DNA from 3 places in the Enterococcus sp. AMC1252 genome. Region 3 is predicted to be linked to each of the others. Evidence: riboswitches for the same ligand, from Rfam matches in the RefSeq annotation. Region 3 holds a riboswitch; each other region holds the start of a gene.
The links. A riboswitch is a leader RNA that binds a small molecule or an ion and turns the genes downstream of it on or off. The one in region 3 is predicted to bind magnesium.
Positions count from the first base shown of each region.

Region 1: another riboswitch for magnesium. It lies ahead of AC4BB5_RS07900 (MgtC/SapB family protein); the one in region 3 lies ahead of AC4BB5_RS04330 (LCP family protein).
Region 2: another riboswitch for magnesium. It lies ahead of AC4BB5_RS07595 (phosphatase PAP2/LCP family protein); the one in region 3 lies ahead of AC4BB5_RS04330 (LCP family protein).

Region 1 covers NZ_CM177097.1:1,670,581-1,673,866, reverse strand. The annotation lists gene AC4BB5_RS07905 (GNAT family N-acetyltransferase) at 111-611, opposite strand; gene AC4BB5_RS07900 (MgtC/SapB family protein) at 641-1,297, opposite strand; M-box (ykoK) riboswitch at 1,522-1,692, opposite strand; gene AC4BB5_RS07895 (hypothetical protein) at 1,852-2,316, opposite strand; gene dnaI (primosomal protein DnaI) at 2,418-3,286, opposite strand, start outside.
Region 2 covers NZ_CM177097.1:1,603,446-1,606,731, forward strand. The annotation lists gene AC4BB5_RS07590 (ABC transporter ATP-binding protein) at 1-721, shown strand, start outside; M-box (ykoK) riboswitch at 978-1,145, shown strand; gene AC4BB5_RS07595 (phosphatase PAP2/LCP family protein) at 1,427-3,001, shown strand; gene AC4BB5_RS07600 (diaminopimelate dehydrogenase) at 3,091-3,286, shown strand, end outside.
Region 3 covers NZ_CM177097.1:937,503-940,788, forward strand. The annotation lists gene AC4BB5_RS04320 (DUF4809 family protein) at 136-528, shown strand; gene AC4BB5_RS04325 (hypothetical protein) at 602-1,099, opposite strand; M-box (ykoK) riboswitch at 1,364-1,532, shown strand; gene AC4BB5_RS04330 (LCP family protein) at 1,666-2,580, shown strand; gene AC4BB5_RS04335 (FAD-dependent oxidoreductase) at 2,738-3,286, shown strand, end outside.

The DNA.
Region 1 (3,286 bases), 730 kb from region 3:
CTGTTATCGGAGGAAGCTACTTGACTATACTAGAAACAAATAGACAATAGTATCCACATATTTTTAACAACAGGCTCTTTTTACATAAGTCCTTGATCATCTGACTACTGTCATCCATTTGTTTCCATCTCCTTTAGTGTTATATATTTAATAATTTCTGGCTTTCCTGCATTCTTTTTAGTATTGAGCTTTTTCTCAAATTTTTTTAAGATCACTTGACCATCTGAAAAGGAATTCCCGATACTACGATACCCAAAATGATCATAAAACCCCCAAGCTTGCTTGCGTCCAGTTAAAAATATAGATTGAAAATTCATAAGCTCTGCAAGGTTTTCAGCAAATTCAAGTAATTTTTTCCCTACACCAAATCCTTGATAATTTTCATTGATGGCCACTTGTTTGATTTGAGCAATTGTTTGGTTTTTCTTTGAAAGAAGTAACGTTCCCACAACACTTCCATCAATCATCGCTGCCATGTGAATATCCTTTTTTTCATTTAAGGGAACCTCCTTGATCCACGCTTTACCTGCAGTTGTTTTTAATAATTTATTTCTTAAATCTATTCCTGACCAATATTCTTCGCTGTTCCAATTTACGATTTTTACCCTCACTGTTTTACCATATTGATTCCTCCGTTCTTTTAGTTATTCATTTGATTGATTTCTATGACTTCTGATAACTGAGATAATTCTGAAATAATCGTATTTACTGCAAGTGTCCCATTCCTTGTTGCTTCGATTTCCAAAAATAGTCGAACTTTTTTTCCAGCTAAATCTGTACAAGAAAATTTAGTGAACGTTAAACAGTACTTGTCCAACAACTGGATAATCTCTGTTCTAAGCATAACTTCGCTAGTATTACTTGCAATAACGGACAGATAATGAACCGAGTCTGTTTGTTCCTCTTCTCTTTGAACGGTGTAGTCATCTATTTTGAACGATAAATTCCTTAACAAAATATTGACTAGCATTAAAATGATTGCACACACGACTCCTTCGATCACAAATCCAGCCCCAATCATACTGCCAACTGCTGCTGAGCACCATAAAGTTGCCGCTGTGTTGACGCCAGTCACACTAAATCCTTCCCTTAAAATCACTCCTCCAGCAAGAAATCCAATCCCGCTGACCACTTGCGCTGCTACTCGTGTTGGACTACTGTCGTCTTGAATCAAAGAAGATAATGAAACAAATTGACATGAACCGAATGTTACTAAGGTCATCGTTCTCATGCCAGCTAATTTTTTTCGCCACTGTCTTTCTGCCCCAATGATCATTCCTGCAAAAATACTGGCCATAATGTTTATTAAAAATTCATATCTTTGCTCCTTTCTTGGATTTGCTTTTTAATGGCGTTCTCTTGGTCTTTTCGTTCGTCAAGTACTGTTCATCATCTACTCTGCCTTTCGATCAATCATAGTGATTCACAGCATTTTTCCTGCGACGAATCTTTGATGAAAAAGCAAAAAACCTTCCGCCAAAACTCAGCGGAAGGTCATAAATAAGCGCACAAAAAAAAGCCTGCATGATCTAGTCGTTGAGTTTTGGCACTATACAACGTAAAAAGCAGAGCTTTTAGCTACCTTATGAAAAGCCTTGTAATCGACAATCCCTGTTCTACCCATTGGCATCTCTCGATGTTTTTGGGCAGTAGCCTGTGTTTGTATAGGAGCCTCACCTAACAAATCTATTTAGTTATCTTACAGGTGCCACTATACCATCGTTGTAAAACAAATGTCAATATTTTTTTATTTATTTCAAAAAATATTTTTGATTTAAGAGTAAAAAGCAAGTAACCACTACTACAAGACGTATATCTGTCGTCATCATAGCAGCGGTCACCTTATATTTATTAAATTTTTTCAACTTCAATCACTGAATTTCCGGCTACTTGTGGCGGAATCGACATTGTCATTGCAGGTAAACCGACGAGTGTAAATTTAATTTTATCTCCTGATTTCAAATCATTCTCTGCGACACCATCAGCAAATTGCTCTTTTGAGATATTCAGAATAACACCATCATTTTTCATCATACCAACGATTTTTTCTGGATCTTCGATTGCTTCAACTTCCTTTAAAACCAAACGAGTCGAATGATCCACCGTATCATTTTCTTTAGCATCTTCAACTAAAATTGCTGTAAACACTGATCTTGCTTGTTCATTGTTTTTAGATGTTTCTTCCGTTGTTTTACTTTGCTTACTACTCATAGAGGTTTTTTCACTTCCTTTTGGTGAGTCTTCCTTATTCTTCGTACATGCGCCTAAAGAAGCCAATGAGAAAATTGTTAGTATTGTTAATGCGATTTTTTTCATAGATTTTCCTCCAATACTGATACTTTATTATAAGCTATACTCTCTGTGGTAGTCCATCATCATCCTTTACCATCAAAAAAAGCCGTCTAGTAAATAGACAGCTAACCATTTCTACGATCATTCCCTGACATCGTTATTTCTTGTGCTAAATAGCGAATACGTTCCATGATTCGACGAGCCTTTAAAGGTTCTTGTTCGCCACGTTGCGTCACAGATAAGTGCTTTTCTAAATCTTTTAAATCAAGGTTGGATGAAAAAAACGTCACTAATTGTTCCTGCATTCGATATTGTAAAATAACGCTTAACACGTCATCTCTAATCCACGAAGTCATTGATTCTGCACCCAAATCATCAATCATTAAAACAGGTGATTTTTTGACAGCATCCAATTTAGGCCCAACCATATCTTTACCGATTGCTTGTTTCATTTCAACTGTAAAGGTTGGAAAATGAACAATCGTTGTGACAAACCCACGTTCAGCTAAGCTGTTGGCAATTGCACCGAGTAAGAAGGATTTACCTACGCCAAATGTTCCTTGTAAATAAAGACCTTTATGAAATTCTTTTGGATTAGAAGTATACTCGTTTAAAAATTTCATTGTTTCTGCCATGGCTTGAGCACGCCCTTGAGATGCTGTGTCAAATCTACTTAAACTTGCTTCTCGAACATCTTTCGGCATATCCATTGCTCGAACTCTTTTGCGAATCTCATCTTCTCTTTGTTTGGCAATTAGTGCTTCTGTTGGAACGTATGTAACATCAATATAATGGAAATTCAAGGTTAATTTAGGTTCATATCCAGGAGCGATCATTGTTGGGTCGTTCAATTGGTACTTGCGTTTTTCTTGAACAAACTCATATAATTTTGAATAACTTTTCCGAATATCATCATCCGTCAATCGTTCACGATTTTCCTGAATAAAGGTTTGGACATCGGTATCTTTCAATACAACCTCAACTAACTCATTAT
Region 2 (3,286 bases), 670 kb from region 3:
TGAACATGTTCGTTTTGGTTATACACCAGACAAAATCATTATCAATGATTTCAGTTCTCATGTTGATCCAGGGCAAACTGTAGCAATCGTTGGTCCTACTGGTGCAGGTAAAACAACAATGGTTAAACTATTGATGCGTTTTTACGATGTAACATCTGGTGCAATTAAAATCGACGGTCATAATATCAAAGACTTTAACCGCGCAGACTTACGTAAAAATATCGGGATGGTTTTACAAGATACTTGGTTATTTAAAGGAACCATCATGGAAAATCTTCGTTATGGACGTCTAGATGCGACGGATGAAGAGGTTTACGCAGCAGCAAAAGCGGCTCATGTTAATCATTTTATCCAAACATTGCCTGGTGGCTACAATATGGAATTAAATGAGGAGTCTTCAAATATTTCCCAAGGGCAAAAACAACTATTAACGATTGCTCGTGCAATCTTGGCAGATAAACCAATATTGATTCTTGATGAAGCGACGTCATCTGTTGATACAAGAACAGAAGGGTTGATCCAAGGAGCTATGAATAACTTAATGTCTGGTCGTACATCATTTGTTATTGCGCACCGTTTATCAACGATCAAAGATGCGGATAAGATTCTGTATATGCAAGATGGTGACATCAAAGAACAAGGAACACATGAAGAATTACTTGCGCAAGGTGGCTATTATGCGTCACTTTATAACTCACAATTTGAAGAGTTAGACGAGTAAAAAAGTTTAGAAAGAAGAGGATGGGACAGAAGTGTTTAACTCCGAGAATTAAGAAGGAGTTGCTTCTGCGCCCACCGTTTATTCGGATTCCTTGAGGCTGAGATGTAACTCATAGAGTTATGTTCCAGCTTTTTTTTTATCTAGACACAAATTAGTGTTATAAAATCGTGGACGTAAAGTTAAGAAAAACTAAAGAGTCTTAAAACAACTTGAAAAAATTTTTTTTCAAGGGTATTATTGTGAAAATTAAATAGATAAATAACCTTGTTAGGTGAGGCTCCTATACAAACATAGGCTATTGCGCAGAAACGTCGAAAGACGCCAATGTGTAAAACAGGAATTGTCGAATTAAGGCTTTTCATAAAATAGCTAAGAATGTTTCTTTACGTTGTATAGTGCTAAAACTCAGACGATGAGATTGATTGAAAGTCAAACGTCTTAGGAAAAAAATGTTTGGCTTTTTTCTTTTGGTGTATAAAAAACTATTTTGTGTACCGACTGTAGGTCGTCTTAATACCTGTTTGTGTTATTTTTGGAACGTGGTTAGATGGTGGACGAGATGACTGCTAGATGAGCCACTCCCATCAATTAGGAATTATAATCATTTAGCGTTTTTTTAGTTGAATGACATCCCTGTGAGAAGGGCTTATAAAATGCCTTTAAAGTAACTGCTTTACTGAATATATGAATGAAGGGATCTATCGCATGTATACGTTAAAAGAAAAGAAATTTACCCCAGCCATTTTAAGTGTCGTATTTTTTTCATTACTAACCTTTTTAGTTGTAAAAAAAGTCCCATGGTTTATTCAATTAGATTCTGCGATTTATCGCTTTAGTTGGAAACCTAATGAATTGTTAACTAATATTGTGGAGTTAATTGCCAAAAGTGCTACGATCGTACCGATTTTTATTGTGTGCCTTATAGTTTCATTTATACTTTGGCGAAATAAACATAAAGTATTGGCGGTTTGGCTGATCAGCAATGTTTTAGTAGTCAGTGTTTTTGGGTTTATTTTGAAGCAGCTTGTTGCGAGACAGCGACCAAATGTGGAGCAGTTAGCTGAACGAACTTCATATAGTTTTCCTAGTGGTCATTCGCTTTTAGCCATGTGTTTAGCTTGTTCGATGATTTTGATTATACAAACTGTTTATTTAAAGAAAACGTCTTTAAAAAATACTTTAATTGGTTATGTTCTTTTGATTGGCTTGAGTCGAATTTACTTACGAGTTCATTTTCCGAGTGATGTGATTGCAGGTTTTCTTTTAAGTTATGCTTGGGTAAATATTTCTTTTGCCTTCTTACAAAGAGTGTATCTTAATAGGGAATTTTCGACCTCTAATGCTAAAAAAAGGTTCATCCAGAGAACTATTTTAGGTGCCCTATCATTGCTTTTATTGCTCGTTGCTGGAGCTTCCGTTTATGGTGCTACGGTATATCAAAAAGTCCAAAAAACTGCTGATAAAATGTATCAACCACTAAATCGAAAAACAAAACCAGCAGAGTTAGGAAATAGTGAGCCGGTTAGTTTCTTACTTTTAGGCATCGCAAATGATTCTAAGCGTAAAACAGATTTTCGTGCAAATACAATCATGGTTGTGACCGTCAATAATCAACTAAAGAAAACGACGATCACCAGTATTCCTAGAGATGCTTATGTCGAAATTGTTGGAAAAGATGGTGTATATGACAAAATCAATCATGCCCATTCATTTGGTGGTGACGAGATGATGATCAATACAGTTGAGCATTACTTAGATATCCCAATCAATCATTATTTTGTGATCAATATGGATGGATTAGCTGCTTTAAGTGATGCAGTTGGCGGCGTTACGGTCAACAATGATTTTGAGTTTGATGCAGAAGGAATTCATTATCCAAAAGGTGAACAGCATCTAGGGGGTTGGGAAACATTACAGTATGCGAGAATGCGCTATGAAGACCCTTTAGGCGATTATGGCAGACAAAAAAGACAACGAGAAGTAACGATTCAACTTACTAAAGAATTAACTTCGATGAAAAGTGTGTTTCGCTATCAAGAGTTACTGAATGTCATAGGTGAAAATGGTCAAACGGATATGACACTAGATCAAATGACGCTCTTGATGAAAAATTATCAGAAAGCCTTAGAGAACATTGAAAGTTATCAAATGCAAGGTGAAGGATTTACTGGAGATGGTTTTACTGGAGAAGAAGGGATTTCATATCAGAGTATTTCCGATGAGGAGAAACAAAAAATCATGACTGAATTAAAGAAACAATTGAATATAGTAGAGCAGTAAAGAAACCAGCTCATTTTTTTCAACTTCCAATTGTCAGATGTCTTTTTCTTTTGGTATAATCTGATTTATAGAAGTGGAGGAATGTTAGTATGATAAAAGTAGCAATCATCGGATACGGAAACCTTGGACGCGGGGTTGAACGTTCGATAAAACAAAATAAAGATATGGAATTAGTGGGGGTTTTTACAAGAAGAGCTCCTAAAACCGTGGAAACAGAAGGTGCTGAAACATTTACGATGGACCAGCTGAAACGGAAAAAAGGCGAAATTGATGTCTGTATTCTTT
Region 3 (3,286 bases):
ATCTAGAAATTATCTATATGTTTTGTTGAACAAAATCCTCTTTTATAATAGTTGGCGATTCGATAAATTAATAGTCTCATTAACTTTTCTATTTTGGTATAATATGTGTAGTAATAGTAGAAAGGATCAATAAGGATGAAAAAAGCGATAATTACCAAAACAGTCAATTTATTGGATGGAGGCTGCAATGCTTGTGGTATTATTGAGGATGAAAATTACACCTTGATGATTGATGAGCAGGTTATTCCATTGGAAGTGTTGACTGTCAATTCTATGATAACAGCCATTGCTTTAAAAAATGGCTACAAACGTGAATATCAGATGGATGCTGTCGATGATTATACGTTATATAAAAAAAAGGACTGTCTGGTAACACTGAAGGAAGAGTATGATTTTCTGACGTATTCAAATGATCGAGCGAAAATTGCAACAAAAGATCAAATTATAGACGAAAAAAAATTAGCAGAACAGGTAAATGAAATTTTGGTAGCTCTTTTCAACATAGAGGAGTTAGAGTTTTGTTTTTAAACTTCTCAAAACTTCAAAGACATAAGAAAGAGGTTGGGCATAACTGTTTAAGTTACTCCCAACCTCTTTCTTATTAGTCTATTTGAAAAAGCTCAGACATTCCAATTTTTTCAAATCGTTCTTGTGAGTCAGAAGGCTGTTCATCATGATCGTAGACCAATAATTTGAAATCTTCTGTTTTAGGGATACGCTCAAATGAATCACTGGCAATTAAGAGTATTATTTGCTGACAAAGCCACTCAAGAACTGTTTCGATATCTTGTTCGTCTTCTACCCAGTCATCAAATAGATGAAGCGAGGCAACCCGTTGATTTTCATCCCAGTCACTAGCATTATATTTCAGTTCTTGTATTTGGGCTTTACTGAGGCCTTTACTTGTATAATAATCGGTGGTTTCTTGCCAAAGATCTACAGTATTGAAGTAAAGGTTGATTTCACCTTCTTCATAAATAGTGCAGTCTAAAGCAAATACATAAAAAATTTCGTCAGAATGATCTAGTAAAAAATTATCGATACTATCTGTTAAAAAGCTGAAAAAGAATTCTTGTTGTTTTTCTAAAAAGTTTTCCATGCATATCCTCCAAATGTTGACTCTTTTAATATTGAAACAGATAAATCCTTGTCTGTCTATGTAAAGTTACTATTTGAGAAAAAACAGCTATTATTTAAGAAAATGTAAAGATTTTTTTAGTTTAAAATATTTGTTTTTCTGTAGGGCATCTAATAGAGCTATAGATGTAAAGTACTTTTCATTAAATAACATAAATATTGAAGTTCAGTTTCTATAAAATTTAATTTGACTTTGTGATTCGATACGATTATAGTTTAAAATGAATTAAATACTTGTTAGGTGAGGCTCCTATATAAACACAGGCTACTGCTCAGAAATGTCGAAAGACAGGTACGGGTAGGACAGAATTCGTCGAATTAAGGCGTTTTCCAAAGTAGCTAAAAGCAATGCTTTTTACGTTATATAGTGCTAAAACTCAACGAAGAGAAGATCATGGTAAGTTTATAGATAAGTGGCGAATGTCATGTGTTTAAACTTTGTAATCTAATCCCTTCGCTGAGTATTCTTGGTGAGGGGATTTTTTCTTTTACATGAGAAACCATTAGAGCTGTAGAAAGGAATAAACAATGAAAAAATCTGTAAAAATAGTGATTATTACCCTATTATCGATTCTTCTTGTGGTTGTGAGTGTGGGCTGTTATGCAGCTATATCGTTCCAAACGGCAAAAGAGGAGAGTGAATCAAAACTTCCTAATAAAAACCAAAACTTTACTGGTGATGAGCAAACGAGTGATAAAGAGTTAACCGTTATGGTCGTTGGGAATGATTCTAGAGATGATGATGAAGATCAGGGACGGTCAGATACGTTGATGGTCGCTCACTATGATGGAAAAACGAAACAACCTAAATTGATTTCGATCATGAGAGACAGTTACGTGACGTTTCCTGATGGCGGGCAAGATAAAATAAATGCAGCATACGCATATGGCGGTGCACAAATGACAAAAGATGTTTTGAAATCGAACTTTGATTTACCAATCAATTATTATGTTGTCATGGACTTTAAAGAATTCAGTGACATCATTGATGAGCTTTATCCAAAAGGAGTAACGATCGATGCTGAAAAAGATATCAACTTAGACGGTGTGGATATTCTGAAAGGGAAGCAGACATTGCATGGAAATAGTTTATTGCAATATGCTCGCTTTAGAATGGATGAAGAAGGGGATTTTGGCCGTATTAGACGTCAGCAGCAAGTGATGGATGCTTTGGTCGAGCAATCTAAAGATTTGATTCCAGTATGGGAACTGCCTCAAGTTGCTGGAAAAATGGTTGGGAAAATCGATACAAATGTACCAACAAGTTTATTGATCGATTTAGCGAAGGACTTTCTTTCTGGAAAAGTGAAGCCGTTAAAATCACTATCTGTTCCAATAGAGGGATCATGGAACTTTAATGATTATACCGAATCTGGTAGTGTAATCGAACTTGATGAGCAGAAAAATGCTCAAGCGATCCAGGATTTTATGAAAGATAAGTAAAATGGAATTATAAAAGTGAAGTTGATCTGTCTGCTCTTTTTATATTGAGCGGACAGATCATTTTTTTACATAAAATATATTAGCGTATCCCTATGCGTTAAGAGCAGCCTTATGCTATTCTTTAAGAAAACGGTTTATTTAGAAAGAAGGTTTTACTGTGAAAGTCGTAATCATTGGTGCTTCATTTGCTGGCGTATCGGCTGCTTTAGCCATCAGAAAAAAACATCCTAAAGCTGAAATTTATTTAATTGAGAAGCAACAAACAATTGGTTATTTATCTGGTGGCATCAATCTGTATTTTAATGAAACGATTGATTCAATAAAAACAGCTCAGTTTGTTTCGGAACAACAATTGAACGACAACGATATTACTTTATTATTGAGTGCAAAAGTAGTCAGCATGGATTCAAAACAGCATATTATTAAATATGAAAAACAGGATACAGCTTTTTTTATGTCATTTGATAAATTGATTTTAGCAACAGGGTCTAGTCAATGGTCACAGAAAATTTGTGGCAGTAATTCAGAAAAAGTTTTAAAATATAAATTTTTACCTGGCGTTTTAAACGCTATCGAGAAGTTAGAAAATAGTAATAAAATAGGAGTGATCGGTGGTGGTCAAATCGGTGGGGAAGCAGCTGACACTCTGCTAAAAAAAGGCAAAGAAGTTCATCTTTTTGAGAGTATGGATTACTTGCTATTTAAG